Regions from separate parts of the Fusibacter sp. QWL-12 genome, predicted to be linked through region 1. Evidence: riboswitches for the same ligand, from Rfam matches in the RefSeq annotation. Region 1 holds a riboswitch; each other region holds the start of a gene.
What was found. A riboswitch is a leader RNA that binds a small molecule or an ion and turns the genes downstream of it on or off. The one in region 1 is predicted to bind cyclic di-GMP.
Positions count from the first base shown of each region.

Region 2: linked by a shared signal. The riboswitch ahead of AC4PID_RS14730 (transglutaminase-like domain-containing protein) and the one ahead of AC4PID_RS02910 (GspE/PulE family protein) in region 1 are both predicted to bind cyclic di-GMP.
Region 3: linked by a shared signal. The riboswitch ahead of AC4PID_RS12995 (transglutaminase-like domain-containing protein) and the one ahead of AC4PID_RS02910 (GspE/PulE family protein) in region 1 are both predicted to bind cyclic di-GMP.

Region 1 covers NZ_CM178745.1:498,119-509,066, reverse strand. Annotated here, with positions in the region: gene AC4PID_RS02960 (NADH:ubiquinone reductase (Na(+)-transporting) subunit F) at 1-83, opposite strand, end outside; gene AC4PID_RS02955 (NADH:ubiquinone reductase (Na(+)-transporting) subunit E) at 93-683, opposite strand; gene AC4PID_RS02950 (NADH:ubiquinone reductase (Na(+)-transporting) subunit D) at 680-1,300, opposite strand; gene AC4PID_RS02945 (RnfABCDGE type electron transport complex subunit G) at 1,297-1,899, opposite strand; gene AC4PID_RS02940 (RnfABCDGE type electron transport complex subunit D) at 1,892-2,872, opposite strand; gene AC4PID_RS02935 (hypothetical protein) at 3,096-4,814, shown strand; gene AC4PID_RS02930 (methyl-accepting chemotaxis protein) at 5,011-5,793, shown strand; gene AC4PID_RS02925 (aromatic acid exporter family protein) at 6,005-6,997, shown strand; gene AC4PID_RS02920 (hypothetical protein) at 6,992-7,918, opposite strand; gene AC4PID_RS02915 (prepilin peptidase) at 8,092-8,880, shown strand; cyclic di-GMP riboswitch class I at 8,998-9,080, shown strand; gene AC4PID_RS02910 (GspE/PulE family protein) at 9,207-10,895, shown strand; gene AC4PID_RS02905 (type IV pilus twitching motility protein PilT) at 10,907-10,948, shown strand, end outside.
Region 2 covers NZ_CM178745.1:3,067,040-3,077,987, forward strand. Annotated here, with positions in the region: gene AC4PID_RS14680 (hypothetical protein) at 1-223, shown strand, start outside; gene AC4PID_RS14685 (hypothetical protein) at 230-1,327, shown strand; gene AC4PID_RS14690 (hypothetical protein) at 1,393-2,013, shown strand; gene AC4PID_RS14695 (DNA-processing protein DprA) at 2,013-2,957, shown strand; gene AC4PID_RS14700 (HAD family hydrolase) at 2,954-3,475, shown strand; gene AC4PID_RS14705 ((2Fe-2S)-binding protein) at 3,840-4,103, shown strand; gene AC4PID_RS14710 (hypothetical protein) at 4,244-4,411, shown strand; gene AC4PID_RS14715 (ArsR/SmtB family transcription factor) at 4,908-5,294, shown strand; gene AC4PID_RS14720 (heavy metal translocating P-type ATPase) at 5,287-7,686, shown strand; gene AC4PID_RS14725 (methyltransferase family protein) at 7,714-8,295, shown strand; cyclic di-GMP riboswitch class I at 8,462-8,542, shown strand; cyclic di-GMP riboswitch class I at 8,602-8,681, shown strand; gene AC4PID_RS14730 (transglutaminase-like domain-containing protein) at 8,694-9,485, shown strand; gene AC4PID_RS14735 (S-layer homology domain-containing protein) at 9,986-10,948, shown strand, end outside.
Region 3 covers NZ_CM178745.1:2,699,021-2,709,968, reverse strand. Annotated here, with positions in the region: gene panB (3-methyl-2-oxobutanoate hydroxymethyltransferase) at 1-63, opposite strand, end outside; gene AC4PID_RS13030 (Rossmann-like and DUF2520 domain-containing protein) at 14-892, opposite strand; gene AC4PID_RS13025 (hypothetical protein) at 1,236-1,391, opposite strand; gene AC4PID_RS13020 (protein kinase domain-containing protein) at 1,460-2,191, opposite strand; gene AC4PID_RS13015 (hypothetical protein) at 2,205-2,795, opposite strand; gene AC4PID_RS13010 (DUF5702 domain-containing protein) at 2,805-4,784, opposite strand; gene AC4PID_RS13005 (hypothetical protein) at 4,771-5,163, opposite strand; gene typA (translational GTPase TypA) at 5,325-7,172, opposite strand; gene AC4PID_RS12995 (transglutaminase-like domain-containing protein) at 7,369-8,160, opposite strand; cyclic di-GMP riboswitch class I at 8,172-8,254, opposite strand; cyclic di-GMP riboswitch class I at 8,305-8,386, opposite strand; gene AC4PID_RS12990 (class D sortase) at 8,475-9,188, opposite strand; gene AC4PID_RS12985 (hypothetical protein) at 9,207-9,377, opposite strand; gene AC4PID_RS12980 (ATP-binding protein) at 9,447-9,995, opposite strand; gene AC4PID_RS12975 (PHP domain-containing protein) at 9,992-10,696, opposite strand; gene AC4PID_RS12970 (DRTGG domain-containing protein) at 10,696-10,948, opposite strand, start outside.

The sequences.
Region 1 (10,948 bases):
GTTTTATTCGCAATTGAGAGAAGCAATGCGAGGAGACCTGTTATGCCACTTATGGTTAAAACAGTTACACCAATCGTTTCCATAATTGCCTCCTATTGAATTTGTACGATGCCAGAAAATCCTAAAAATGCAAGTGCCATAATTCCAGTTATGATGAGTGTAATACCTGCACCTTCAAGACCTTTAGGGATCTTAGCGCCCATTATTTTCTTTCTGATACCAGCCATAGCTACGATGGCAAGTGTCCATCCTAGACCAGATCCCACACCAAATGCAAAGGATTGAATCAAGTTATACTCTCTAATAATCATAAATAACGAAACCCCTAGAATCGCGCAATTTACTGTAATCAAAGGAAGGAAAATTCCTAGAGAGTAATATAAGGATTCAAAATAGCGTTCAATAATCATTTCAACCAGTTGAACGAAGGCAGCGATAACAATGATAAAAACGATGAATCTTAGATATTCGAGTCCAAGTGGTACTAAAATCGTATAATAGACGATGTAGTTTAGGACAGAGGTTGTAGCGAGTACAAAGGTGACTGCTTGACCCAAACTCAGTGAAGTCTTGATTTCGCTTGAAACTGCAATAAAAGAACACATTCCAAGGAAGTTGGATAAAATCATGTTGTTTGTAAATATGGATGCGAAAAAAATAACGAGTGGATGGATTTCAATCATGCTTTAGCACCTCCTTTTTGATCTTCTTCTTTAGGGAAGAGTTTTGCTGTAACCCAAATGACGATACCGATCATAAAGAATGCGCCTGGAGGCATGATCATAAGCGTCCAATTGACCCAACTGTCAGGCATGATTTGGATACCGAAAAGCGTACCGAATCCAAGAAGCTCTCTAACAAACGCAACAGACATGAGTACTAATGTGTAACCTAAACCCATAATCAAACCATCGAAAAATGAGATAAATGGCTTGTTGTTTTGTGCGAAAGCTTCTGCACGGCCCATGATAATACAGTTTGTAATAATCAAACCAACATAAGGACCAAGCGCTTTTGACATTTCAGGCATATAAGCCTTTAAGAAGATATCTAGAATAATAACATATGCTGATATGATCAAAGTTTGCACCATCATACGAATATGCTTAGGTGTAAAAACTCTAATCAGTGATACTGTAAAGCTTGAAAAGGCGGTTACAAACATCAAACCAACGCCCATAATAAAAGAGTTTGATAGTAAATTTGTAACGGCAAGGGATGAACAAATGCCTAAAATCTGTCTAAATACAGGATTGTCTTTATAGATACCGGCTTTAAAAACGCGGATGACTTCCTTCATAGATTAGCCTCCTTTGCAAAGCTGAGAGTTTCTGTTACAAAAGCATTTACCATTTTTCTAACAGAGTCTGTCGTTAAGGTTGCACCTGTGATGCCATCTATATTGCCACCGTCAGCCGGTTTTAATATGATGGTTTGAGCTTCAGAAAGTGAGATGCCCCTAAATTGCTCTTTAAACCAGCTTTCCTCGATTCTTCCCCCAAGTCCAGGTGTTTCAGAGTGTGAAACAAAGTCGATGCCTAAGATTTTTGTGAACTCACTGTCAAAAGCAATATAACCTGTTATTGTTCCCCAAAGTCCTGTACCAGAGAATTTGAAAGCATATCCTTTTAAACCATCTGCATCACGATACTCATAATAAGTTTGCTTATTATAAGTCTGTTCAGTAATGCTTTCATTAAATGCGGCATCAACCTCTGTATCAGAATCAGATACTGGAAGATCGACGACATATAGTATTGAACGTTTCACGCGCAATGCTTCTTGTTCTGCAATTATCCCTGAACTGCTCTCGTTGATAAAAGCGAGAACTGCTGTGTAGATAACGGTTATAGCGATCATAAACAATACTGGATAAACAATTTGTTTTTTCTTAGCCATTGCTTACCTCCTTATTGAGTTTTGCCTTTCTAGCTTTTTTTATGCTATTAACCGCTTCATCAATGATCGGTGCAAAGGTGTTTCCTATTAATATAGCAAACATGATACCACCGGCGAATAATGCAAAGCTTCTAATGATTACAGTTATTATCCCAATTAGTAAACCGTAAACGATTCTACCTTCGAATGTTTTTGGTGATGAAATTGGATCTGTTGCCATAAATACGGCACCAAATAATAAACCACCTGAGAATAATCCATATACAGGATTTAACACTTGCTCAAATCCTGCGAAGAAAAAGACACTACTCATCGCTAAAAATCCGATAATGACAGAAAAAATAGTTTCTTTAGCAGCAGTTTTTGTGTAAATCAAATAGATTGCTGCAAGAATGATGAGAACGGCACTTGTTTCTCCGATTGATCCTGCGATATTACCAAACATTAGCTTCAATATTGGTAACTCATCACCAGATGCTCTATAGATTAACATAGGTGTGGATTGTGTAACGGCATCTATGGTTTCGCCCAAGTAGGTAGTAAAGCCACCTAAGATACCACTAACTGGTTTTGTCCAATGTAGTGTTAAAAATTCAGGGAAATTGACATAGATAAATGCTCTTCCTACTAATGCTGGATTAAATGGATTCTTACCAAATCCACCAAATACCATTTTACCAAACAATACACCAAAAATAATCCCTATGATAGCAATCCAATAGGGTGTACTTGGCGGTAAGGTTAAAGTAAAAAGGATATTTGTGACCAAAACAGCTTCAGTAATTTTCTTTGTTGTTTTACGAACAAAAATCCATTCTGTTAAACAACCGAAAAAAGAAACGACTAAAAGTAGTGTAAGTACTCTAAGTCCAAAGAAATAAATACCAGCTAAAACAAGAGGTATTAATGCGTAAACAACTTTTCTCATCATCATTTGCTTCATAAATTTTATGTTTTTAAGCGAAAGATTCAAGATGGTTCCCTCCTAAAAAGATTATGACATTAGAATAAGATAGTTCTGTAATTCTTTTATATCCAAAAGTTATGGTGATATATCAAAAAATGTGAAAAAAATTCATTAAAATATTTCAAAAAGATTACAGATGAAAAAAATGCTCAAATTTGTCACCGAAAAAATTAAACCTTTCCGTATATTATAGCGAAGGTCGATCAAAAGAAACAAAGGAGAGTGCAAAATGAAAAAGAATCTAAAACCGATGGTTATGATTTTGATGGCTTTGGTGCTGGTTATTTCACAAGTTTCTGTGGTAACTTTTGCCGACAACAATGGTAGAGGTAACAGCCCAAAAACTGACACCGATAAGTCACAAGTCAAAGAACAAGAAAAAGATGAATTCGAATATAGAAATCAAGTTACTGAAGAAACCAAAGCTGAGCTAAGAGAAAGATTGAAGTTAATGGTAAGCTTAGGCGATGGTAACTGGTTAGGCTTACCTGAAGGTTTAGCTAAGAAAGGCTACCTTAATTATGGACTTTCTAAAAGATATGCAAATGGAGATTTCCCATTTGGTTTGGCTAAGAAAATTAAAGATTTTAGATATGGCGATTATGATTCAGAACAAAGTCTAGATTCGTTTAAAGCTTTAATAGTAAGTGCAAAAACAAGATTGTCCACTGAAAATACAAAAGTTTACTTAGCAGGTGCAAAAGAACAATTACAAATCGCAGTAACCAATGCAGAAACATTCGTTACAAACTACAATAGTTCAAAAGCTTATTTGATTAAAACAGAATACAATAAACTCTTAAATGCAATTAAGCTATTTGATAATAGCGAAATCGTATCGGGAACTTACATTGATAATTTGAAAGTCCTATACAATGACCTATTAATCTATAAAGCAAACTATTATTCTAAATTAACACCTGCAAAACAAGGTGCTTTGGATAATTTAATTGCAGAAATTAACAACTACATCAAAGTAACTTCACCTTCAGTATTAACTTTAGGTATTTACAATGATTTATTTAAAAAAGCTGAATCGTTTAAAGATCAATTGGATCAACTAAAAGATTTGATTGATTCAGCAGAAGCATTATTATATGTAAACCCAGAAGTGACACCACTTGTATTTAAACAAGTTGAAGGTATTTTACCTGGTAATTATCTGGTTGGATCGAATTTAACGTTACAAGCTGCTATCGCAACTGCGAGCACATTTGTTGCTAATTATTCAAATCAAACCGTGACAACCATTGAAAATGAGTATTTTAAACTTTGGACAGCAATGGAAGCTTTTAAAAACAATATCGTATTAGGTGAAGATGATTTATTGACTCTAGCAGCTGTTAAAGTTGAACTTCAGGCTTATTATGAAACCTATTATGTTGAAGGTACTAATCCTTTAACATCGTTAGTTGCTTTAATTAATGATATTCAAACTTATTTAGATAAGACAAATCCATTAACGCAAGCGAAATTAAACTATTTCCTTGATGCATCAAAAGTCTATATCAAAGATTTATATGATGCAGTAAAACTTGAACTACAAGCACAAATCAATATGTCAAATGCACTGTTGACAGATGTTAATTATATTAATACCGATGTTACAAGAACCAATTTACAAGCAAAAGTTACCGCTGCTACGAATTATTTAAATGGTTCAACTCACAAATACAATGAGTTAAAAACCTACATTAGTGAACTTGACGCACTTAACACCGCATTTGTTACAGCTGGTGTTCAAGCATTAGTGAATCAAGCAAACACTTTACTAGCAGATGGTAAAACCTATGGAGACCCAGAACGTACAGCTTTAATTGCAAAAGTAACCGCAGTTCAAGCCTATTTAGGTGGTAGCGATATTCAAGTTGCTCAACTTAAAACGTACGTAGTTGAGCTCAACACGGCTATTAAAGCATTTGTTGACTCAGAAGTTGTTCTACCATAGTAAAACAGCCCCATTTCTATTCTATACAGAGTGGTCCCCAATCGAAAGAAAGGGGGCCATTTTGCTTTTTGAAATTGTGCGAATTATTGACAATATTTAACGAGTTTCTAATTTCTTTTAAGTGGCTTTATGGTATAATGTTCCGGGAAGTAAAAGAAGTTAATAACAGAAGTTTACGAGGGTGTAGGGGGTATTTATGAAGGTCGCTATAGTAGGAGCTGGTGCAGGTGGTAGTAAGTTGATTGAACTGTTTAACGACATAGATGAGATAGAAGTCGTTTCGGTAATTGATAAAAATTTGCAGTCACCAGGAATAGAGCTCGCAAGGAAAAATAACATTCATTATTCAACTGAAATCAGAGACATTGATTCAAAAGCAGATATGATCGTAGAAGCTACTGGTAATCATAAGGTTTATGAATTAGTTAATTCTCATTTTGGTGGAACTAAAAAGATTATTGAATCAGACGCTGCACAAATGATGATGTTTATTGTTGATAAACAAATCGATATGAGAAAAAGACTCAATTTCCAGTTGGATGAGATCAATAAAACAAGTTTAAAATTACACTCTGAGATGAATAAAATTGTTAATATCACTGAAGATTTAAACCAGATAAACAAAGACTTGGCAGCATCAGCGGAACAGTCAAACCTGTTTATAGAAAAAACAGATGAGATGACGAGAGCTGTAAATAAGATCACACAGCAAATTAAAATATTAGGATTAAATGCAAATATCGAAGCAGCAAGAGCAGGTGAGCATGGTCGTGGTTTTTCAGTGGTCGCTACTGAGGTTCAAAAGATGTCTGATTCTACCAGTGAGTTTGCAACTCAAATCTCAGATCTGCTAAAGTCATTGAAACATGAAAATGAAAGAATTTCGTTAGAAATTAACAAACTAGACGGAATCTCAGGGGACCAAAAATCCATAACACATCAAGCAAAAAATATCGTTGATGAATTGAAAAACATTTAGTATTCAAAGGGAAAGTGAATAGATTATGACACTTTCCTTTTTCTTTTGCAAAATTACCGTGTTTAAATTTGTTGTTACTATTTACTAAATAAATTGAAACTTTTGAAGACCTATAATAAAATTATATTGAGATTTTGTTGCTTTAAGTCAATTTATATAAGACTAGATTATTATACAAAATTAAATGAAAAATTAGAGGTGTAAAAAGAAGATGAAAAATTTCTTAGATAAGATCAAATTAGGGAGACAAGCGACGTTGTTTGATTCTTATTTATACGTCTTAAAAGGATTTTTAAGCATATTAACAGGCTATATCCTATTCCATAATCATAGCATTATTGGTAAAGATATGATTTCGCTTTTATTTGGTATGATGCTGACACTTGAACCAATTAATATTATTGGCATTAAAAGTGGTCTGGATCAGATAAAAGCAAGTATACTAGGTGGGGTTGTTACTGCGATTCTCGTCAGTCTGTTTGGTGTGAATGCATTGACCATACCGCTTGGTGTTGCAGCGACAATGTATATTTCACTTAAGTTTAATTGGCGATTTGTTTCACCAGTGGCAATTTTTACTGCAATCTATATGACACAGTATATACAATTAGATGCAATGGGGATGCCTAGTATGCTGATTACTTTAAGGCTGAGACTTCTTGCTTTAGGTAGCGGTATTGCGATTGCGATATTTTATAATTATCTTTTTTCAAAATTTTTCTACTCAAATATGCTTAGAAAAAGATTGGTTTATATTGTTGAAAGCTTAAGGACATATCTAAATTCATATATTTCACATGAAGATGATGGCGAAATGACTTCATTAAAAAAGGACATCACAGGCTTATTTGGAGATATTGATCTAGTCATCAGTCAGATAGGGGATTTTAACAAAATTGATACTGAGAAAATCCCATACGATCATTATAGATGTGCATTACAAGAGCTAAGGGATTTTACGCACTACACACTTGACGTTATCATGTATCGAATGCGCCATGATAAAGGTGTGGCAGATTTAACGATACTAGAAATGTTAGTCGCTCTACTTTCTGAAATTCAAACTGTTGTTGAAACTAAAAAAAGTGATACGACTAAACTGAAAGTGAAAATTCAGAGTGTCGAATCACTTGATCTAACAGATGAAGGCTATTTAAGTGAATTAAGATTAACTTGTGTAAATGCTGCGAAGTGCTTTTTATAAAGATAAAAGCACTTCGTTTCTTTTTTGAATGATCTCATCGATTCGAGTCTGAGTTTCATCTCTGAGCTTTGAAAGCTCATGTAATATAGCCTCAGCACGTTCGTGATTTTCAGAGATTGTCTCATAGGCACGATCAATTTCCTCTTGTATCGTCAAATCATTTAAAACGTTGACAAAGAAGGTTTCAAATGCTTTTGAAAGTGAGTTAACTTGTATATCACTTAAGTTAAAGTAATGCCTTAAATCTAAAAGTTCACGTCCTAATAGCATCGCTTTGTGACTTGAATCTTTAATGTATTGACTGGCACGATTGATGCAATCCTCTTTAACCGATACTGGGATTAAGCCACCACCTAGTTTATCGAAAACGCCCCAATTCATTGCAGGAATTAGGTCTTCTCTTGCATTGGTTAAACTTGAGATAAGTTTTTTACATGCGACGATTGCCTCGTCGAGCTCCTTTTGCTTGCCTTGTAAAAAACGGAGCTCACTTTCAAGCGAATCTATTTGTGAAACGCCAAGCGATAAAGCCCATGCACGCTTAATATTGAGCAAAGTTTCATATTCTTGTTCGATACTATCGTTATTTGCTAGATGCTCTGTAATGGACTTGATTTCAGCACCAGCAAGTGCCATTTTTTCGATTAAAGAATTGTATTTATACTCTGCAATTTTCATTTCGCGATATTCTTGGTCTCGCATACTTTCGTATTGCTCAGAGAATAGTGTAACAAGCTGTTTCTCTGAAAGTTTTTCAATTCTATTATAATCGTAAGTTTCTTTTTTTAGCTGTGACTGAAGACGAATCTCTTCTTGAGCCATTTGAGCTAACTCTTCTGCTATGTGTTTGCGTTTTGCTTTTAAATAATCTCTAAAAGCAACTTCTTTAGATAACTCATCCAAACGACTAAATGATTCCATACAGCCTCCTAGCACTTGTATTGCTATAAGTTATTATACCCAAAAGCAGTACAGAAATTTATTAAAAAAGAATTAATTTGAAAAATCCTTTAAAGCAGTTGTGCCATGCGAGTTTTTAAGGTAATCTGATTAAGTAAGTCAAGTTAAAAACCTAACGTGAAAGGAAAATGCCTGTGTTGATTGATTATTTAGTAATCTACGGTATAGTTTTTGTTTTAGGCATAACGATCGGATCGTTTTTAAATGTGTGCGTCTATAGAATTCCGGAAAATTTAAGCATTATCAAGCCGAGATCAAGATGTGGTAATTGCGGTCATACTTTAAATGCTTGGGAGCTAATTCCCTTAGTCAGCTGGCTTATGCTTAGGGGAAAATGCCACAACTGTAAAACACGAATTTCAGTACGCTATCCATTGGTAGAATTACTTGAAGGGCTACTTTTTGTTCTTGTATTTCATAAATTTGGCGTCACTGTTTTAACATTACTATTTTGGCTTTTTGTTGCGATTATGACAGTTGTTTTTTTTATAGATATAGATCATAGAATCATTCCAAATAAAGTGGTGATTTTTGCAGCTGTTGCTGGTATATTGCCTGTGGGGCTTCATTACACAGCCGGTTACATGTTTTATTCCAATGGCATTTTAGAACCGTTCATTAGTGCGGTTTTGCCCAGTGGGCTAATGCTAGTGATAGCCCTACTATCAGTTGCAGTGTTTAAAAAAGCTGGTATCGGAATGGGGGACGTCAAAGTATATATCCCAATTGGGCTGTTTCTAGGGTGGCGACTTTCGCTTCTAAGCATCTGGATTACCTTTTTTTTAGGTGGGTTGTTTGGTGTTTTGTGGATTTTAGTGTTTAAAAAAAGCAAAAATGACTATATTCCTTTTGCGCCATTTATTGTGATTTCATCTTTAATTGTTTTATTTTGGGGGAATAGTATTTTGAGTTATTTATTTTAGAACAAAAATCAGTACAATTACAGACTGAAAAATAGCCTATGTTTACGATAAAACAAGGTTTCAGCGGTAATTTTAGGATTTACATCATTTATTTCTTAGTGTATAATTTTAATTAATTAATCAATTAGGCAAACTACCTGAAAAGGTAGGACGCAAAGTTTGAAGTCTAAGGCAAAAGCTATGACCGTTCAACTGCAGTATATAATTACTGCAGTTTTTTTATTATATTGTTTTGAGTGAAGATTCTGTCATTGACAAAACACTATTAAAAAACAAAAATAGTGGTATAAGAGTTATAATACAAGTATTACACATAGGAGACAAAAATGCCGAAAAATAGAAAAAGGCTGGGAGATATACTTATTAACGACGGAATTATATCTGAGGAACAACTTTTCACAGCTCTTAGCTTACAAAAGGAAACCGGTAACAAACTTGGAGCGATCCTTATTGCGCAAGGTTGGCTTTCAGAGGATCAATTGTTTCATGTATTAGAAGAGCAATATCAAATTCCATATGTAGACATCAACACCGTATATATCGATCCTAAAGTACCTAAAATGATCAGTGAGATATTGGCACGTAGACATATGGCAATACCGATTCGAATGGACAAGAATAGGCTGACCATAGCGATGGTTGATCCATTAGACATGATTGCAAAGGACGACATTCGGATAACGACAGGTCTTGAAATCGATGTGGTTATCTCGGCTCAGCAAGATATTGCAAAAGCTATAAATCGATATTATGACTCAAGTGAAAGAGCAGCTAAGGCGGTTGAAGAGTTTAGAAATCAATTTGGAGATGATTCAGAAGAAGATTTTGAAGAAGATTCTGACGTTACAAATGCCCCAATGGTGCGACTTGTAAATACCATAATTGCACAAGCCGTTAGAAGCAAAGCAAGTGACATCCACATTGAACCGCTTGAGAAAATTGTACGAATTAGATATAGAATTGATGGCGATTTAAGAGAAACGATGACGCCTTCAAAGACAACACATTCTGCGCTTGTTACAAGAATTAAGATTATGGGTAAATTGAATATATCTGAAAAGCGTATTCCTCAGGACGGCCGTGTAGAAACGATCATAGAAGGTTTTCCTATTGATATGCGTATTTCGATATTACCAACAGTATATGGTGAAAAGGTAGTTATTCGTCTCCTAGACCGTAACAGTTTAATGATTCGAAAAGAGGATTTAGGATTCACAGATTATAACCTACTTCAATTAGAACGAATTTTAAAGGTACCTGAGGGAATCATCTTAGTAACAGGTCCAACAGGTAGTGGTAAAACTACAACGTTATATACCATATTAAAAGAGCTTAATAAAGAAACTAAAAACATCATCACCGTTGAAGATCCTGTGGAGTATCGACTAGAAGGGATCAATCAGGTTCAAGTTAATAATAAGGCAGGGCTTACATTCGCAAATGGATTGAGATCCATTTTAAGACAAGACCCTGATATTATCATGGTCGGTGAAATTAGAGATTCAGAAACAGCTGAAATAGCAGTAAGAGCTGCAATTACAGGTCACACGGTGCTTTCGACGATTCATACCAATGACACGGCGAGTACGATTTCAAGATTGATCGATATGGGGATTGAAAGCTACTTAGTTTCCTCTTCAGTTGTGGGCATTATAGCACAGCGATTGGTAAGAAAATTATGTGTCAAATGCAAAACGCCTTATGAAGCTTCTTTTGAGGAGTTAAAAGCGTTAGGTTTACCTACTGACACTTCTTTAGAGATCTATAAAAGTAAAGGCTGTAACTCTTGTAATCATACTGGTTATAGTGGTAGAACAGCTATCCACGAGATTTTAGTAGTGGATCGTGATGTTAGAAACCTTATAAGCTTAGATCGTAGCATAGATGAAATCAAGCAAAAGTCACGCTCTAAGGGAATGACCACTTTGAACGAAACTGCAAGAGAGCTTGTTAAAGATGGAATTACCTCAGTAGAAGAAATGCTAAGAATGACCTACAGCTATGATGAAGAATAAGGATGTTAAATATGAAAATACTCGATATCTTAAAAATTGCAATTGACGCAGGT
Region 2 (10,948 bases), 1.4 Mb from region 1:
AAAAGTATACTACCTGCAAGCAGATTCGTGGGTAGCAGCTGAACAGACAGAAAAAACAATAAATGAAGCGATGGAAATGATGCAGCAAACATCTGTAATTTTTCTTGAGTCATGGAAAGACAATCGGGAGTCAATGAGAAAAATTGGCGAGTATAGAAATGAAATTGAGAAGAAAAATTCAGGTTTGATAGATGAAATTAATGATGTTTTAACATGGGGGTAATAGGACATGGAAAATGAGATATTGGTTTTAGGTCCAGATGACATACTCGAGTCAGGCATTAATGGCATTGAAGAGAAAGATTTACCAGCAATCATTTCAAGTCAAATAAATAAATTAAATGAGCTGGATCAAAGCGTAAAAAAGGCAATGGATGCTGCTGAAAAAGCAAAAGATTCCGCCGATGCAGCAAAAGGTAAATCTGCAGGAATGTTTAAGAAAAAAGTGGCTATTGAAGAGTTGCAATCTGCAGGTATTGACCTTGCTGAAGCAGTTCAATCTGGAGCTGAAGCACAAAAGATATCATTTGAATTCCAGACTAAATTGGCTGAAATAACGAAATACTTATTTGGCTTAGGAGTTAGTAATATTGCTAGCAATAGATTTGTTGTGCGTGAACTAGAAATGAAATTAAAAGGTGCCACTGAAGAGGAATTATCGGAACTAGCAAGACAAGAATTGATTTCTGTTGTAAAGCAGTTAAAGGATCAAGAAGATATACTCAAAAAGCAAGAGAACCTTTCCAAGCGTGTTAAGACGCATGAAGAAATGTTAAGAGACCATAAGAATAAAACTCAAGAAATCACTAATCAGTTAAAAACACATTCGGATACGGATAAGTTGCTTGGTGAACAACTGAAATTACAGGAAGAAGCAAGTAAGCGATTAGAAGAACAACTGCAGGCTCAAGCTGAACTGGATAGGTTACATAGTGAACAACTGCAAGCACAGGCTGAAATAGACAAGCTACATGAAGAGCAGATAAGACTACAAGTAGAGCAGATAAGACTACAAGTAGAGAATGATAAAAAGCTACTTGAAAAATTGAAGGTGCAGGAAGACGTAGATCTAATGCATGCTGAACAATTAAAAATACATGCAGAAACTGATAAGAAGTTTGAAAAGCTATTGGAAACCCAAGCTGAAAACGACAGAATTCATGATGAAAAGATAAAAGAACAAGAACTAAAAATGAATATTATGCAAGATGAAATAAACCAACTAAAACTTGCGTTGGAAACAAAAGCAAATAGCACTTTATTAAGAATTACATTGGGACTAGCAGGTTTTTCGACTGCAATTGCTATAATTGCCTGTTTCCTATGATTTGTGAGCGGTATTTAGAATAATTCAATTTAATCAAAGCAATACTTGCATTAAAGGGGGATATCATGATCAACGAATTCATCATTGATAGAAATGGTTATTTAAATAGGAGTATACCTGGATATTATCATCAGCTCTATACTGGATTTAGGCAACCGGGTAACCCTGATTTTCTGAATACCTTGAAAAATACCTTCGATTCAGAGCCACATAGAAATTTAGTTGAAGCAAGGGACAAGGTTATAGAAATCTTGATAGAGGATATTCCGGAAATTTTAGCAGACAGTAGTTGGTCAAATTGCATGCTCATTGGAGTGCCAAGAGCGAAGTCGTTGAAATCATTCTCGAATTCACAGCTAATGTTAAGAGAAGCAATTAGAATTGCTGCTAATAATATTCATGGCGTAATTGATGGAACGGATTGTATTAAACGAGTAGTAAACACTCGTACAACCCATCTGCGTACTGCAACTGGTATTCCAAATGATGGTGATGAACCATATCCTGGCATCACGGTTGCAACTTGTCAAATAGACAAAAGTAGAATAATGAATCAGAATATTATTCTTATCGATGACATTTATACGAGAAACGTTAATATAGATGAAGATTGTATCCAAGCATTACTTGATAATGGTGCGAATAAAGTAATATTTTATTCAATTGGGTACACGAGGAGGAACTAATGAAATATTCAGATATTGCATTAAGGGTACTTGCCGCAAAAGAGTGTGGGATAGTGAAAACAAATGCACAATTTTGGGCAAACTATGCAGATAGAGAAAAGTTTAATAAGGAAGTATTGAATGATGAAAGAGTTATTAAGGCATCCGAAAAAATGTCAAGCGAACTTGATTCAATAGATAGCGAAGAAGGAATCATTTGTGCTTACGATGATGAGTTTCCATTCATTAACCGAAAGGTTAAAAATAATGGAGACAAACCATATTTGTTATTTTATAGAGGCGACTTATCATTGCTGTGTGATTTAAATAAGAATGTTGCTGTTATTGGCCTGACAGATCCTGATGAAGATATTATTAAAAGAGAGACTGATATAGTTAGAAGGCTAGTTAAAAATGATTTAGTAATAGTAAGTGGATTAGCAATCGGCTGCGATACAATTGCTCATAAAACTAGCATAGAGACAAATGGAAAGACAATTGCAATTTTACCATCCCAGTTAGGTAAAGTATATCCCGCCGAAAATCGAGATTTTGCAGAAGAGATTGTCAAAAAAGGCGGACTGCTGATTTCGGAGTATTATAAAGATGCTGGTTCAAAACATGAAGCAATAAATCGATTTATTGAAAGAGACCGATTACAAGCAATGTTTTCTAAAGCAATTATTCTGGTAGCTAGCTATAGGAAGGGAGAAGGAGATAGTGGTTCGCGACATGCAATGGAAGCCGCAAGGAAGTATGAAATAGAAAGATATGCAATGTATAATAGCAAGACAGATGAAGATAATAAGCGGTTTGCTTTAAATAAGGATTTTGTAAATAGCAAAGGCGCGGATCAAGTGAAGATTTTGATACCGAGTTCAATTGATCTTATTAATTCATTAGTGAATCCGAATTTATCTTCAGATGCGGATTCTTATGTTTATGAACAGTTGACACTATTATGAGAATAATGAAGAGATATATATTTGATCTTGATAATACGCTAGTATATACAGATTCATTAAACAATGATTCTTACAATTATGCATTGAAAAAACTAGGGTTAGCAACAATTAATGATTGTAAAAGGATAACTCGAGATGTTATTTTGAGCAAATATCCAGAACTTAATAGCTTTCAAAAAAATGAAATCATTGAATTGAAGCAAAAGTACTTCATGAATAACTTGAAGAGGACTTCGCCAAATACATCTGTAGTTCAAGTTTTACAAGATCAAAATGTTGAATTATGTATTTTATGGACAAGCGCTGATGAGGCTAGAGTATTTGCAATTCTAGAGCACTACAAAATTTACAACCGATTTAAGAAAGTCTTATTCAGCAGTAAACTTGAAGTGGTTAAGGATATAGAGAAAATCTGTGAAATACTTGAATGTGGGTTTGAACACTTAATTTTTTACGAAGATAATCAGAGAGTAATTCAAGATTTGCAACAGTTAAACCTGAATGTAATATCTGTATGATTCAACGGAACAATAGCAGGATAAAGGTATTATAGAAGTAGTTATTGGAGTTTTTCGAGAAAAATAACCCTCCGCCAAGGAACCAGTGGGTTCGCACGACATCATTTTTGTCTACTCAAGGCACGTGGAAGCGATAATTCTGATGACGCGTAGTGGTTCAGGTGAGAAAAAGTAGATGTTGACCACAACATATAGTGGTTTTGGTCTAAAATTTGGGCAAAAAACAGACGAAAAAATGACGTTTTTTGACCCCGGAAAAAGGGCTAAAATATAGATGACATAGCGGATTTTATGAGTTGAGAGTATAATAAGAGCTTAGAAGCATATGAAATAAGAAATTAAAAAGTTTGAAGGAGGACAATGGATGAGTGAAGAAAAATGTTGCTCTTGTTGCAGTACTGATAGTAAGGATCCTGTAATTGGTGAATATGTTTGCTATTGCAACCATGTAACTGAACAAGATATTATAGAAGCAATTGAAAATGGAGCATTAACTGTAAAAGACGTGATTGATAAGACTGGCGCTATGAAGAACAGCAATTGCGCAGTCAATAATCCAAAAGGGGTATGTTGTTATTCTGATATAGTTTATGTTTTCAATAAACATATGGAAAATACAAAATTATAGATTGTAATGAGTGAAATTTATTGAACTTAAATAATCAATAAATGATAATTTGAAAGGCGAGGCAGAGTTTTTAGATCAACTAAAATGATCTATAGACTCTGCCTTTTTTATGTCCAAAAACAGAAAGTGAGGAAAAAGAGATGGCTAAATTTCTTATGTATGATTCTGGATTACAGGAACTAGAGCAGTTGATGATGCTAGTTCCAAATTTTGTACCAAGAGGAAGCGGTATGGTTGTAGTCCGCGGATTTGTAAAGGAAGATACACATCAAGTATTAAAGTCACTGCCTAACTTATTAACCAAGTAAGCGTTAAATCAGATACTGGATATCTTGATTAATGTTGGAATTGTTAAGCAAACATAAACGATGGGAGTTCTGAACAAGTAATATTAATCCAGCTAAAATTTAATTAATTGAATAATCAATGGCTTAAGCGTATAGTATGGCAATTAAACCGTACATTTTTTTTACTATAACCCAATGGGTCACTTGAAAAACTGCAATATGCAGTGAATCAAGCGGCCTTTTATGCCCAAAATCAGAAAGCTGAAAATGGTCACGTTGAATTAAAAACAATGACTCAGTTCTTCAGTAACTTGAGTACCTAACAGCTCTTCTTATTCCCAATTTTTACCAAAACGAAGTAGTGAGCTTGTTATGTAAAGTATATAAATATAGAAAGGTAAAATGATATATGAGTGTGCATTCATATATGTTGACATTTTTAATATAAATGGTAAAATGAAATTATAATATATGAACGTTTGAACATATAATCATACGAACAAGAGGTGGCATAGTGATCAAAGATTTCGAAGCAGAGCGATGTGACTGTAATGTGCTTCATGAAGATGTGGTGAAGAAGGTAAAATTGAAGATGCCTCAGTACACAGATATGAATGATTTAGCAGAATTATTTAAGATCTTTGGGGATACAACCAGAATTAACATTTTATCTGCATTATTTGAAGAAGAAATGTGCGTATGTGATATCGCATATTTATTAAACATGACTCAGTCTGCGATATCTCATCAATTAAGAGTCTTAAAACAAGCAAGAATAGTGAAGAATAGGAAAGATGGTAAAGTAGTCTTCTACTCTTTAGATGATGAGCATGTAAAGAGAATAATTGATCAAGGCTTAATTCATGTTAATGAAAACAATAAAGGGAGGGCTTTAAATGAGTAGCACAATCAAGAAAGAACTGATACTGGAAGGCTTAGATTGCGCAAATTGCGCAACTAAGATTGAGGATAGAGTGAGTAAACTAGAACATGTTACTTTATCTTCAATGAACTTTGCAACCAAAACACTGACGATTGAAGTTTTGCAGACTGGTGATATCGATCAAGTGATGAATGATACCACTGCCATTGTTGCAAAACTGGAGCCAGATGTAGTTGTTAAAGAGAAAGTTATTACTAAAGCAGAAAAAAAGATTTTGATGCTTATGGGTTTAGGATGTGCAAATTGTGCCTCTAAGATTGAAAAAGAAGTAAAAAATATCGATGGGGTTGTGAATGCAACAGTGGATTTTGTTTCAAAAAAACTCATTATAGAAGTAAGACATAAACGAGAACTACCAAGAATTGTTGAAGAAGCAACAAAAATAGCCGTAAGAATTGAGTCAGGAATTAAAGTGGTTGATATGGAAGTGCACAAGAAAAAAGAAGTCAGTGAAGACAACAGACATGAAGAAAGTGGACATGAAGAAGATGGTATCAATAAAGTAGAGATAATCCGTCTCGGCTCAGGTTTTGTTTTGTTCTTAGTAGGTCTACTGATGAATTTCTCACCAATGATTGAATTGGTAGTTTTTTTAACAAGTTATCTTTTAGTTGGTGGAAGTGTCGTTCTAAAAGCTTTGAGAAATATATCAAGAGGACAGGTTTTCGATGAAAACTTTCTGATGGGTGTAGCAACCATAGGCGCATTTGCTATTGGAGAATATCCAGAGGGTGTTGCAGTAATGCTCTTTTACCAAGTGGGAGAATTTTTCCAAAGTATGGCTGTAAATCATTCAAGAAGGTCAATAACTGCTTTAATGGATATTCGACCTGACTTTGCAAATCTCAAAATTGGTGATAATGTCGAGAAGGTTTCTCCTGAAGATGTAGCAGTTGGAGATACTATTATTGTAAAACCGGGAGAAAAGGTTCCACTAGATGGCAAAGTACTTTCTGGAACTTCTATGTTGGACACTTCAGCAATCACTGGTGAATCGGTTCCTAGAGAAGTAGAAACGGGAGATGATATTCTTTCTGGAACAATTAATAAAAACGGACTTTTGACAGTTTTAGTGACGAAAGAATTTGGAGAATCAACGGTTTCTAAAATTCTTGATTTGGTTCAAAATGCAAGCAGTAGAAAAGCGCCTACCGAGAACTTCATCACAAAATTTGCTAGATACTACACACCAGCCGTTGTTTTTATCGCTCTTGCACTGGCTATAATTCCACCACTAATGATTCCGGGAGCAACTTTTAGCGAATGGATTTATAGAGCACTTGTGTTCCTTGTAGTGTCATGTCCTTGTGCATTAGTAATATCAATTCCGTTAGGTTTCTTTGGTGGTATTGGCGGTGCATCAAAAGCAGGCATTTTGATGAAAGGGAGTAACTACCTTGAAGCCTTGAACAATGTTGATACAGTTGTTTTTGATAAAACAGGAACTTTAACTAAAGGCGTTTTTAAGGTAACAAAAATTGTGAACTTAACAAATCAATTATCCGATGAAGAACTTCTTGAATACGCAGCCTACACTGAAAGCTATTCAAATCATCCAATAGCTCAATCAATTTTGAAAGCCTATAAGAATAATGTTGATAAGAGCATGATTGAAGAGTACGATGAAATTTCTGGATATGGTATTCAAGCGAAAGTTAAAGGGAAAACCGTACTGGCTGGGAATCTCAAACTGATGAAAAAGGAGAATATATCCTTTGATGAAGGTCGTACGAAGGACGAAGTTGGTACGATTATTCATATGGTTATCGATCAAAAGTACTCAGGATTTATTGTTATTTCTGATGAGATCAAGGAAGATTCAAAGCGAGCAATTCAAGAGTTAAGAAAATTAGGCGTTAAGAAACTTGTAATGTTGACAGGTGACAATAAAGCAATTGGTGAAAAAATAGGTCAACAACTTGGATTAGATGAAGTATATTCAGAACTTTTGCCACATCAGAAGGTTGAAAAGCTTGAAATGCTGGAAGGCCGAGAGGGTAGAAAAGGTAAATTGGTGTTTGTAGGTGACGGTATAAATGATGCCCCAGTTTTAACACGGGCAGATATTGGTATAGCAATGGGTGGGATTGGTTCTGATGCTGCAATTGAAGCTGCGGATGTCGTAATCATGACGGATGAACCATCAAAAATTGCAAGTGCAATACGCATTGCAAAACGAACGAAGACCATTGTGTGGCAGAATATTATATTTGCTTTCGCAGTTAAAGGAATTGTACTGGTTCTTGGCGCTGGCGGACTAGCCACAATGTGGGAAGCTGTATTTGCAGATGTTGGTGTTGCTGTTCTAGCTGTTTTCAATGCTATGAGAGTACTTAATTCGAAAACTCAATAAACGCATTGTTGAGTTTCAGGAGGTAACATGCTAAATGTAATATCAAGTGGGTGTCTGCTTCTTTTTGGTAGTGTGTACATTGCGAAATTGTTGCTTTTAAAGTATAGGGATAAAATCCTCGCCAATTCATTAGGTGATAAGGGAAAAGAACGAAATTTGAGCAGAGTTGAAAGACTGGTTAAATGGTCTGTATATACTTGGATTGCAATTTGGATTTTGAATATTTTCGGAATTTCGATTTATGCACCATTGTTGATGAATATGCCACTTAGGTACATTGGTGTGGCATTGAATGCACTTGGAGCAATCTTGTTTTTCATATCCGTTATTGTTATGAACAAGTCGTGGCGAGTAGGTATTGATCACAATAGCACTGCTAAACTAGTGACAAGTGGGATTTACAAATTTTCTAGAAATCCTGCTTACGTTGCCTTTGATACTATGTTTTTAGGAACGGCAATTACTTTTGGAGATTTTGGATTGTTGTTGATAGGTATAGTTGCTGGATTTAGTTTGCACAATTTGATATTGAAAGAAGAATCGTATCTTGAAGAAAAATTTAAAGGTGATTATATAAAGTATAAAAATGATGTTGGTAGATATTTATAAAGAATAAACTTATTAAAATCCCTGAACGCTATGAATCGACAATTCAATTCAGGGATTTTAATTATTTGGTTTATAGGTTAGTAAGCATGAATTGGTTTGACAATTACGGATAATGTGCTATTATAAAATTATATTAAATAAAAGTAACAGTGAAGAGATACTCTTTTCACGATAATGGCAAACCATTGGAAACGGTGGGACGCAAAGCTATAGGGCCTTTCGAATGAATGGCAGCCTAGCCACCGAATGAGAAGATTTTCTGTTTTTTGAAAACTTCAATAAGTCCATATTGTGATGAGTAACTCTCAACGATAATAGCAAACCATTAGTAATGATGGGACGCAAAGCCATAGGGCCTTTTAAAAAGAGGCAGCCGTGCTACCGAAAGGAGAGTTATTATGAAAAAAATAATAAGCATTTTAATGGTTTTAATGATTTTAGTTGGAAGTTCAATACAATCATATGCTTCAACACAAGCGCTCCAAGCTGATACTGATAATGGATTAGTAAGAGTTCAGCTTGATGATGTAGACGGTGCTAAAATGCTGTTATTAGTTGAAAAAGATGGTGTACGATACTCTTATCCAATTACTGATACAGATATCAATCAATTTCCACTTCAATTGGGAAATGGCAACTATCTCGTTAGAATTATGCAAAATACAACCGGCAACAGTTATAAAGAGTTATCCAGAATTGATGTTACATTAGAATTAGAAAACAACAATAATGTATTTCTAGCATCTATACAAGACATAGAGTTTGATGATACTTCATTACCTATCGTCAAAGCCAAAGCATTAACAAAAGGATTAAAAAATGACATCGATAAAGTTAAAGCAATATATAATTATGTAAATCAAAATATTAAGTATGATTATACAAAAGCAAAAAATGTTAAAAGTGGTTATTTTCCAGATATCGAGTCTACTTATATCACAAATACAGGTATTTGTTATGATTACGCTTCAATTGTAGCTGCGATGCTTAGAAGTGTTGGTATTCCAACAAAATTGATAAAGGGTTATTCAATTCCAACGAAAGACATCTATCACGCATGGAATGAAGTATATGTCGATGACGAATGGAAAATAATAGATACTACAGTTGACTCTGCATATGTTCAAGCAAATTTGAGTACAAAAATGTTTAAATCATTTACTGATTACAAGGCATCTAAAATGTACTGATATAATCTTCGATTTTGATTTTTAAGAAGTCATTGTCGTGTTTATTAGTCTCTGAAAATCGTAAATGGATGAGCTATCGGAAACAAATTTGATTCAATAAATTCATATTATTACTTGTCGGGCCCCAAAAGTCAATTATGCAGATTTCTGAATTAGGGATTTGATTTTTGACAACAATGAAGATTTATGAAAGTATATTGATAGAGCTCACATTAGCAGAAAAGCGTGAATGCTTTGAATTTGATTTGAATTGAATAGTCGAATTAATATTTGAAAAGTTATGAGGCAATTGTTTAAGGTCAACTATAATGACCAATAAGCTATGCCTCTTTTTTTATTTTAAAAATCTGTGAAAAAGAGTCATTCATAAACAAGCCAATTGTTTATTTAGCTTATGTAAGAATCAAAGTTATATGAATTTAAAATGGATTTGAAGCCGGGGTCAAATAGTTGATTCCGGTTTTTTCATATCAAAAATTAAACGAAAGGATGGAAAATTTATGAGACAGAAAGAAAAACGCATTGGTATTGTTGCACTCGCCTTCTTGATTCTGCTATGTAGTGGAATCTATATTGCTTACCGACTTCATCCGGAAAGTTTTATAGGAAAGGACGAAATTATCACACGTGGCGAATACGCTGCGATTCTAGCAAATGAGATTTCGCTTGATATCTCAAATTCAGAAAAAGAACCACCAAGTTTTTCAGACATCGATGATCATTGGGCAGAGAAATACATTGAGGCTTTAGTAGATGCAGGAATCTTTGATCTAGCAGACTATCCAGATGCTTTCAAACCCGATGAGCCAATTACCCGTGCTGAAATTATCAAGCTTCTAGTGAAAATTAAAGGTTTGGAAGATGAGGCAATGAACACTCAAGGGCACAGTGGCTATAAGGATCAAGAAGTCATCAAAGATGAAGACAAAGGCTTTGTAATCATTGGTCGAGAGAATGGAATCATTGGAGATGAGGAGGATGATAAAATCAGGCCAAATGATCAGGCGACCAAAAGCGAAGCGGAGGAGATGACAGAGAGTATTAATCAAAAGCCGATTGAAGAAAAGCCTACAATACCATCACAAACGCCTGATACGACAACACCAGAACCAATTAAACCGACTGAACCTGAAACTCCCACAGACCCAACGACAAATCCAGAAGAGAACATGCCACCTATAACACCAACTCCAGACTCTAGTGGTGGAAGTTCTCACGATAAATCTGATAGAGATTCTTATCATCCTACAGCAGAGGTGAAGTTTGAATTACCCGAAGTAGTCCACACAGACAATGAAATTGAAGTGATGCCTATGTGGAAATACATGAATAGCTATACTTGGACACTGTCTAAAACTGATGTAGATGGCTCTGAAAAGTCTATTGAGATGAAAGATGCTGTTACAGGCGCACTTGGACTGGAGGGTGGCACCGTTAAGTTTATGGAGTACGGTCAATATACT
Region 3 (10,948 bases), 1.7 Mb from region 1:
CACGGTAATTTTCTCATGATTCATTTTGTGGTTTAAAAAAGTTGATGTTGTGATCTTTGTCATAATCATCCTCCTCAAGAACAGAAATGATTTCGTCTTTCTTTTCCTTTGATTGGTTCGAAAGCGAAACGGTTTGTCTGGCTAAGGCAATATACGTTTCACGGTCTTTCTGTGAAAGTGAGTTTAAATGCATTTTTATTGTGCCACTGTCTCCACGAGCAATCGGACCAGTCAATGCCGACTTAGCACCAACTTTTTCTATATTCGATATCGTATTCGTTATGAGTGGCCATAATGCATTTTGAGCGACCTCAGCCGTATATCCGAGAGCCATTAACTGGTCGATGGCAAGATTTACAACGGTTACCAAATAATTCGATGCAATCACAGCAGAAGCGTGATATTGTGCTTTACTAGAGCTATCTACTTTAATATGTCGTGGAAATAGCAAATCAAGTCCAAACGCTTTTATAACCGACTCATTTTCAATGCCATAATAGACATTTGACAGTTCATCCGTATTCTCCACAATTGAGGTAAATGCTCTCAGTGGATGAAGCGTAAAAACATGATTCGAAAGCTGATTTAAACCATCCACAGAATGTACGCCACTGGTATGAAAAAATGCTTTATTTTCAGTTGCTATACCTTCATTCATGATTTGAGTAATCACTGAGTTGATCTGGTCATCTGACACGGTTATACCGATAATGTCCGCACTACCAATTACCCCATATAAATCATCTGTGACATAGGCATCTACTAATCGCTCATCTAATTCCAACGCCTTCGGGTTTCTCGAATAAAAACTCACAAGTTCAAATCGATGTTTCTTTAAATAAATGGCCAATGATTGTCCAACTTTTCCTGCACCAATAAAAGCGATCTTCATCTTTTCACTTCCTGTAACAAAAAATCAAAAAACTCTTTCTGCACAAGACAAAAAGAGCATCCATTTCATTATGCTTCTCAGTCTCGGGCAAATGCTCAGAGCCGATTTTCATTGTAAAAAATAACACATCCATGTATAGTCCCAAAGGGTACTATCACGTTCATTATAACATAGTTCCTTACTTAAGATTAATAAAATTTTATGTATTTTCTGTAAATCAAATTAAGAGTTGCTCAAAGAACAGTTGATGCATTTTTAAATATGTTTGGATCAAAAAAAAATTAAAGCACACCATTGGTGTGCCTTAGGTTCAAGTCATTTTTTATTTTGCTCTAGTCTTTTTCTATTCCTTAGTTTTAGTTTCATACATCATTGCATACTCATAATCCACTTCTGATTCACAAGACTTACAAAGACCAAACTTATTCACTTTCTTTTCATCGCCACATCTTTTACAATACGTAACGTCAAATTGATTTTCTTTTACTGCTTCCTTCATAAGCCACCTCCAAAACGTATTACTGTATACAATTATCCTTTATCTAAATTGTATACGATAATACTATTTTATGCAAGTGTTTTTCTCAAATCCTTCATATTATTTTTTCTTTTATTTGGATCAATTTGGCAAAGTTTTAAAAGCGCTTTCAAATGCTCATCTGAAATACGTCTTTCATTCTTACGTATGATTTCTAGAAGCGATTTTCCTAAACTAAAAAAGTCACTCTCATAATCAATGCGTTGAAATTGCAACATCATTTCTGGTGATAAATAATGAAAAGTTCCTGATGATTCTTTTATAAGATGCCGATCTTCATAAGTTGATGATAATGAAAAATCGATCAAGTATACATGATAGTAATCATCTATAATAATGTTTTCAGGCTTGATATCCAAATGTAATACACCTGCATCATGCAAGGCAAACAAGGTTCTCGTTGCATTTTCAAAAACCAGACCAAATGCATTAATCAGCTTTTGTTTTTCATTTTGCATATCTAACCACTGTCTCAGGGTTTTTCCTTTAATGTACTGACAGGTAATTTTCATGAGATCTCCTATAATTTCATAGCCATACATGACAGGAAATCCATTGAACATCGCTTGATTGAGCTTCGATAAAATAGAAATTTCATTTAGTCCTCTATTGATGTGTACAAACTTTTCAATGACAGTCAAACCTGTTTTCGACTCCACTCTTATATTGGAAAAGCAATTATTGGAAAGTGCATTAATACCTTTTGATTTCGTGTTTGATTTCACATTCATTTTAGACTTAATTAAGAAATCTTTGTGCATTCTATTTACTCCTTTAATTAACAATAGGTTCGTTAGGATAGCAAACCTTACAGGGCGTATAGCCTTCCTCGCGTGCTTTATCAATTGAGATCCCAAACTTACTCTTTCTAAGATAGTGGCATTCTGATCTATGAAATCTTTCACCATAGGTGGTGATAAATACGGTCTTGTTTGTTCTCTGATCACCATCTGAATAAACGGCTGGTGAAAATGGAAGCGCAAACTGATGTCTACCTAAAAAAGTCGGCAATGTATAATCGTAGGCAAGCTTATATTGTCCCATTCCCAGGTCATCAAAAGTAACTTCCACCTTTAAATTATGAATGAGTTGATCGATTTCAAACTTCTCTAATTCCCTATTATAGAGCCATGCGCCTATCTCGGACAGTATCGCTTCATTAATCGTTCTTCGGATGACTTTTTCGTGTCCAATAAAGGGCATACTGGCAACTTCTAGTTCATTCTTAGCATTTAAAAATGCAAACTCGAGCTGTTCATCTATATACAAACTCAAAATTGATCCAACCAATGTAATTATGAGAATCATCGATATGGTAATTACAAGAGCCGCCTCAATGGTCACACTCGCTTTAGATTTTTTCACAAGCACCTCTTATTCCGTTAGCTGATTGACAAGGACATACTGTCTCATCTGATGATGAAATCCACTATTATCTTCCCAAGCGATTTGAAGTTGGTGACCTATAGAATAATCGTCTAAAGTACTTTTTTTCTCCAATCCATAGAGTTCAAGTGCAAATAATGACATAGCTCTATTAACAGTCTTAGATTCATCTTGCATATATAGTAGCAATCTTAAGTAATCCATATAATAAATACCATATTGCGTTTTACTATGACTTTCAGATGTATTTTTGTCATCTATGGCACTGTCTTGAGACAATAAACCATTTAAGCTCGTATGCCATTCTTCACTTCTCTTAATCATTGGGATGGCATTTCCTTTTAACAATTCGTTAACGTCTGTATAAGATTCTGCTGTCGACCATAATGCAATCGCACCCGAATAAGCAAAAATTCGCCATGGTTGTGGTATCGACGCAGTTAGCACATTGATCTGATTCATTTGAGATTTTGATTGAATGAGAGAAACCAAATTAAACGGTACGCGAATACCTAATATTTTCAATCTTATTTCAGCCAAGCTCTGTCTTTGATGATGCAATCCCGTTAATATGAATTCAATCTCGCCTTGAATGGAACGTTCCACATTTAATCGCTCTCCATAAGGAATTTTTCTAGGACAATTCTGGTCAAAGCTATTAAAAATTGAAAGTAAGTATTCTGAGACAAGAATTTTCGTAGTTAAGTCATAATTGATTACACCTTCATGGTTTCTGTAGTCAATGGACTCATTTAATTCAAGTGAAACATCCTCAATTGTAACGCTTTTAAAGAGCTCATCAAGTTTGGTTATTGCATCTAGAATTTTCAAATAAAGCGACTTTTGATGATTTATGATAAACTGATTCAATTTAGCATCGATTTCCTGTCTTATTTCTTTGCTTACTTGTGATAACCGATCGTTTTCTTCACGTAGTTTGCTCAACGCCACTTCTATCTGTTCAATTTTATCAGTAAAAAGTGCAATTAATATCTCATTCTCCCCTTCATTTTCTTCATTTTCTTCATTTTCAAGTCTCTTTATTGATTCATAAAGCTCTCTTACTTCCTTAGTATAGAGATCTATTTTATTTAGATTTTCTCCTATGCTCGATTCAACTTCTGAAACTGTATTTGCATTTTGTGAAACAGAATTGAGAATATCCGTTATTTGATCTATTTTAAGATTGAAATCCACCTTGCCTTCGCTATAATTATCTTTCATATTCGCATAAAAGGTAGTTGTATCACTATTATCATCGTTTGACTGTAGCGACTCAAGCTGGAATGCCAATTCTTGATAGTCCACTTCAAAAAGTAAATTGGCTGAATGAATCTCTTGCTCAAGCTGACTAATATGATTTTGTATATCCGAAATTGACCCAAATGCATTTATAGACTTCAGCCTGTCTTCTACCGTTTCGAAATCCAGCCATTCAAAAACTTTTTTTTCATAGCTTTGAAGGGTTTTTACATTCGACTGCAGCTTTGCATATGCCTTATTTTGCTCAAGAAGTGTCGTTCCATAATCCACAAGTGAGATGCATTTAGAACTAACAGCCGCTTGCTTAAGCGCTTTACTGAAGTGTTCTGGCGATGAAATTCTATCAAAAGTAATGTCAACCTCTGGCGGATAGCCAGTTTCGCTTACACCATTTAAAGCAGCGTATTTTTGTACAATATTTTCAAACGGTTGATCCGTTGGCGATGCCAGCATCCCAAACTGTGACATCATAACCTCACTATATTTTGACAATATGCCGTCACTCGCTGCATGTGCAACTTTCTGCATATCATTCTCTCTTTTATAGCTATCTACCAATTGGAATATTAATAAACTACCGATTATAATGACTGGAATCAATATGACCATAAAAATTGAAATTGCACCCTCTTGAGTTTGAAAGTAGGCCATTGATTTACTCTGTCTCTTTGATTTACTCTGTCTCTTTGATTTACTCTGTCTCATGAATTTGCCATCCTCCACCGAAAATCTTAGATGCTTCATTCAAGGTTGCAATAACCCCTCTATTGTAACTGATATAAGAAAAACGGTGCACTATAGCGTAGCGTTCGTTTAATCCAGGAAACTTATATGGATTGATCTGTTCTAGCTCAGTATTTGACTCATACATTTTCCCTACTCCAATATTATGCATTGAGATGAAGTTGGCGTTTTGAAATTCATATGTATTCATACTTGCATGCGTCGCAGTACTCTCTAAAAAGATTCTTGATTGAAATATCATTTCAATGCCAATAGATTGCACATAAAATACAAGCATCATACCAGCCATTAATAAAAATAAAATTAGTGGAATTATAATCACGAGTTCAAGAGATGTCATTTCGCCTCCGAATACCATTATTTTACATTTCGTTTGGTATTATTTTACATCTATAGTTTAAAATTGTCAATTATTACCATTCTTTTTTTAATCATCTGATATCATTACGAACACGTTTTTGGATATAAAAAATCCCTGTTCTTAGAACAGGGATTTAAGTCTTAAACGACTTCTTGAGCTTCTAACTCTTTATTCATTTTATTTCTATATCTTACACGATCTGTTTCATTAAGAATTCTTTTTCTCATTCTTAATGAATCTGGTGTGATTTCAAGCAATTCATCATCTTCTATGAAAGTAAGTGCTTCTTCCATATTAAATACTTTTGGTGGTAATAGCTTGATTGCATCATCAGAACCAGATGCTCTAGTATTGGTTAATTTCTTGTTCTTTGTCGGATTGACAACCATGTCTTCTTTTCTCGAATTGATACCAATGATCATACCTTCATACACTTCCGTTCCTGCATCAATCATCATCGTTGCACGATCAGATAAGTTAAATAAGGAATACGCCATCGCTACGCCACCTTGTTGAGAGATTAGAACACCGTTACTTCTCTTAGGTATTTCGCCTCTATATGGTTGGAATTCAAAGAATGATCTGAGCAGAACGCCCTCTCCTCTAGTAACATTGATGAACTCACTTCTATATCCAAGAAGACCTCGAGTAGGTACTAAAAACTCAGATCTAGTAAATCCATCCTCAGAATGCATGCCATCTAGCAAGCCTTTTCTTAAGCTAAGTTCTGAAATAACAGCACCTGAATACTCATCCGGTACGATCGCAATAACGCGTTCAATCGGTTCGTATTTTTGGCCATCTATCATTTTCATAAGTACTTGAGGTTTTGACACTGCAACTTCATAGCCTTCACGTCTCATATTCTCTAAAAGAATCGATAGGTGAAGTTCGCCACGACCAGATACGCGATAACCATCTTGAACAGAATCTAGCGCATCTACTCTTAAGCCAACATTAACTTCCAACTCTTTGTCCAATCTGCTTTTTAAGTGTCTGTTCGTTACAAACTTTCCACTTCTACCGCAAAATGGTGAGTCATTGATTAAAAAGTTCATTGAGAGGGTTGGCTCTTCGATTTCGATCATAGGTAATGCTTCCACTTTATCTGGATCACAAATCGTTTCACCGATTGAAATATCTTGTATACCCGCTATAACGACCATATCCCCTGCGTATGCTTCAGTCACTTCCACCTTTGAAAGACCTTGATAGACATACAACTTAGAAACTTTCGCTCGCTGTTGCGTATTATCTCTTTTACTAATCATCACTTGATCGCCTTGCTTGATTGTACCTCTAATCAATCTACCAATTCCCAGTCTTCCGACATATTCGTCATAATCAAGTGAAGAAATTTGTAATTGTAATGCTTCATCAGAGCTGTCACGATAAGGCTCAACGTGGTTTAGAATAGTTTCAAACAAAGGTGATAAGTCAGTACTTTCATCTTCCATACTTAACTTCGCAATACCTTCCTTAGCGATTCCATACACGATAGGAAACTCAAGCTGATGATCGTCAGCATTTAACTCAACAAACAAATCGAAGGTTAAATCGACGACTTCTTCTGCTCTTTGATCTTTCTTATCTATTTTGTTTATAAATAAAATTGGTCTCAAACCTCTTTCCAGAGATTTTTTAAGAACAAATCTAGTTTGTGGCATAGGCCCTTCACTAGAGTCAACCAATAAGATTACGGTATCAACCGTTTTCATTATTCTTTCTACCTCTGACGAGAAGTCAGCATGGCCCGGTGTATCTACAATATTGATCTTGTAATCATTGTACATAATAGAACAGTTTTTTGAGTAAATGGTGATGCCTCTTTCTCTTTCCAAATCATTACTGTCCATAACACATTCTGGCACGAACTCATTTGCTCTAAAAACATTGCTTTGATTTAAAAATGCGTCAACTAAAGTTGACTTTCCTGCATCAACGTGAGCGATAACCGCAATATTGATGATGCCTTTGTTTTTTAACATTTATATCTCCTAAACTAATAAAGCGTAATATTCAACCTTATAATAATATCTTATTTTTGTTGTAAAAGATATCATAATTTTAAAAAAAGACAAAAAAATAAAAATCTTCGGACATCAAATCCTCAGATTTTACCACAAAAATGTGTGATCAATAAAAAAACTGCACTGCAGTTACCTACAGAACAGTTAAGAAGGCTTAATAAACTTTTGAAACACTATATTCTTTTGCTAATTTATACATAGATACCGTTTTATTTGCTTGAACATAAGATGCATCAACTGTCGTATCTACTGTTTTCCAAGTACCATTAATATAGACTTCATTCCATGCATGATAGACATCACCAGTATTCGTTGAGTAACCTTTTACAAGTTTCGTAGGAATCCCAACACTTCTTGTCATTGCAGCGAATAATGCCGAATAATCATAACAAATGCCATTTTTTGAAGCAAATGTACTATCAACATTTGGGAAGTAACCACTAGTTACAGTTTTAGCTTTATTATAATCGTATTTATAGTTTTTGGTAATATAGTTATAAATCGCTTTTACTTTTGCATCATCAGAAGTTAAATTTTTTGTGAGCTCATATGCCTTTTGTACAGCTAGTGTATCTTCATTCCATTCTATATCTTGAATTGAATTAAGATATACGACATTAGAGTTTGCCAAATTTAACGTAACCGATGTTTTAGTAAGCTCTTTGTAACTATTTCCAGTGGTATTTTGCATCAATCTCACTGTGTAAGTGCCATTTCCAAGTTGTAACGGAAATTGATTAACATCTGTGTCAACGATTGGATAAGAGTATCTTTGACCATCTTTTTCAACTAACAATAAAATTTTACTGCTACTTAATGTGCTATATTCAACGTTTACGATTCCTGTTGCCAAATCTGCTTGAATGGTTTGAGTTGCACCAAAACTGGTAAACGATGCACTGACCAAAACAACTGTCATCACTAATAAACTCAATATTTTTTTCATGTTTCTCTCCCTTCGGTAGCTAGGCTGCCATTCCTTATGGAAAGGCCCTATAGCTTTGCGTCCCATCGTTTCCAATGGTTTGCCGTTATCGGTGAGAGGTTCGTTTCACGTAATGAAATTTTCAAAAAATAGAAAATCTCCTCATTCGGCGACTGGCTGCCACTCCTTTCGGAAAGGCCCTATAGTTTTGCGTCCCATCGTTTCCGATGGTTTGCCTTTGTCGTGAAAAGACATCTCTTCACAGAATATTTACTTCTATGCTAATAGTATACCACACTTCTAATTTTGTACAATTACAAAAACATTACGACTTTTTATGGATTTTGTAAAGCGTGTATGATTAAACGATGCGTTGGGTTCTTTACAGGATCACAGGTAACCAAGGTTAAAATTTTATCTTCATTATTTTTATATAATACAGAAATTTCAGTTGGCTCTACGATAAGGGTCTCATATACGGTGTACTTATAGACCTTATTATCTGTAGTGATTTCAATGATGTCGCCTTTACCTAACTCGTCCAATCGATTAAAAAACAAGCCATATGATCTACCTCTATGTCCCGCTATACCTACATTTCCGATTTCACCAAACTCTGAAGTGCCTGCAATTACAGCAGCTCCTCTATTCAAATTTTTATCTGTTGCACCCATTAGGATCGGCATTATCAAATTGATTTTGGATATTTTAATTTTCCCAATAACACTTTTGTCTACAGTTTTCGCTTTTTCTGTTGTTGCTTCCGTCGATGCCTCTATTGATTCTGTCACATCTGTAGATGTTTCAACTGTCGTTTCTTCCTCACTCGCTTCTATCGCATCACTAGCTTCATAAATTGCCTGTAAAGCAAGAAAATCTGCCTCGGCTTGTTGATCTGCTTCTTCATTTAATGTCAATTGACTGTCATATGCTTCAAGTAACTTGTTTTGCCAATAATCAGCATATAATTTGTCAGCAATTGGGAAAGCAGCGATCCCTAAACCTGCTATAATTAATCCTGTGGATAGCCATTTTTTCCAACTTATCATAATCTGCCTCTTTCAAAATTAGTCGCCGTAATGACGATAGCTGTCTAAAAACATCAGCATTAAACCAGATCCAATTCCAAATACACTTAGTGCAGTTCGAATATAGGGGTCTATCTGTATATTTTTTGTTATCACAATTAATACTATAGTAAATAGTAATACCTTTATACCCATTTTCTTTAGGTTCAAAGCGGCACCTCTTATCCTCTTTATTAATTAACCATATCACAATTGAAAACAAAATGTAAAGAGGGTGTACTATTGCACACCCTTGATTTCTTGAAGACCTTCTGTTATATACTCTCTTAACCATGTGATGACGTCAAGATTATTAATCGGAACCCCATCTAACAACTTTCTAATTTCTTTTGTATTTAAGGTAAACGTCTCATTATTTACTGTGTGCGTGTAAATCATATCCATAGATTCACAGGCATTGATAATCGTCACTAATGTTTCCGGCATATCTCCAAGTGGCACACGATCAATATGACTGTGCTTGAAGACTGCAGTGATTTCAGTTCCAGCTCCAAGTTGTGATTTGATTTCGAAATAACCACCACATTGTTCTGCTGAAGACTTAAAAAGCGGTATACCCAATCCAACCTTTCGCGTCGTACGAGTCGTATAAAAAGGATCAATTACCCTTCTAACAGTCTCTGCATCCATTCCAATGCCATCGTCTTTAATTTTAATCGTCAACCGATCTGTCGCCATATCTTCAATTACAACGATTCTTAAACACTCTGCTTTAGCTGAAATTGAATTTTGTGCAATATCCAAAATGTGTAAAGAAAGCTCCCTCATAATACCTTCCCCAATAAATAATCAATTACTGCTGAACAACTTCTTTCCGATAAATCCATAGAATGAATGGGCTCGCTGATTTGTTCTAAATAATGTGCATCTGAATTATAAATAACTTGAAAATCTTTCGTCAACCCTTCTGATATTGGACTGTTGAGATGTACTTCAACGGTTTTAAATCCTAATGATTCTGGTATGAATCCTAAATTGACGAGTATGCTATTTGACGCTTTGTTTATGTGTGCTGGAACGACACATCCAAAATGCTTTTCTACTAAAGCTTTAACCGCTTCAATAGATAAATCTACCGACATCATTAGTGCTCTTAACTCTTCTCCTGTTTGTTCATCATTATCATTTAATATGAGTTGATGTCCAAATAGTTTAGGCTTATTCAGTATTGGTGTCCTATAAGCTGCTAAAACTTCATTAAATCCTAAAAGATCAGATAAACTTCTAAAGTAGCAGAGTACATGAACCTCTTCTTTTGTTTGAATTTCCATACCTGGAACCAACAAAATGTCAAATTTTTCAGCCACTTGAGCAATCGCTACTAGATTGTCACAAGCGTTGTGATCTGTCACTGCAATTATGTCTAATCCTTTAATGTGCGCCATTCCCACAATATTATTAGGCGTCATATCCTCACTACCACATGGAGATAGACATGAGTGTATGTGCAAATCATAGTAAAGTTTCACTATTTTACTCCAGCTTCATATAAAATCTTAAAAATCTCAAAAGAATCTAGCTCTGTTGATAAAATAACAACTTCTTGCTCATTTGCTTTTTCTAAAATTTCTTGTTCAACTTTAATCCCTTCTGGAATAATAATACAAGCAAAGTCTAATAATGAAGCAACTGCCAATATGTTGTTATGTGTTTGAACGGTTATCCAAGCTGTATCATGTTTACCCTTAGCCATTACCCAGCTCAATAAATCACAAGAGTAT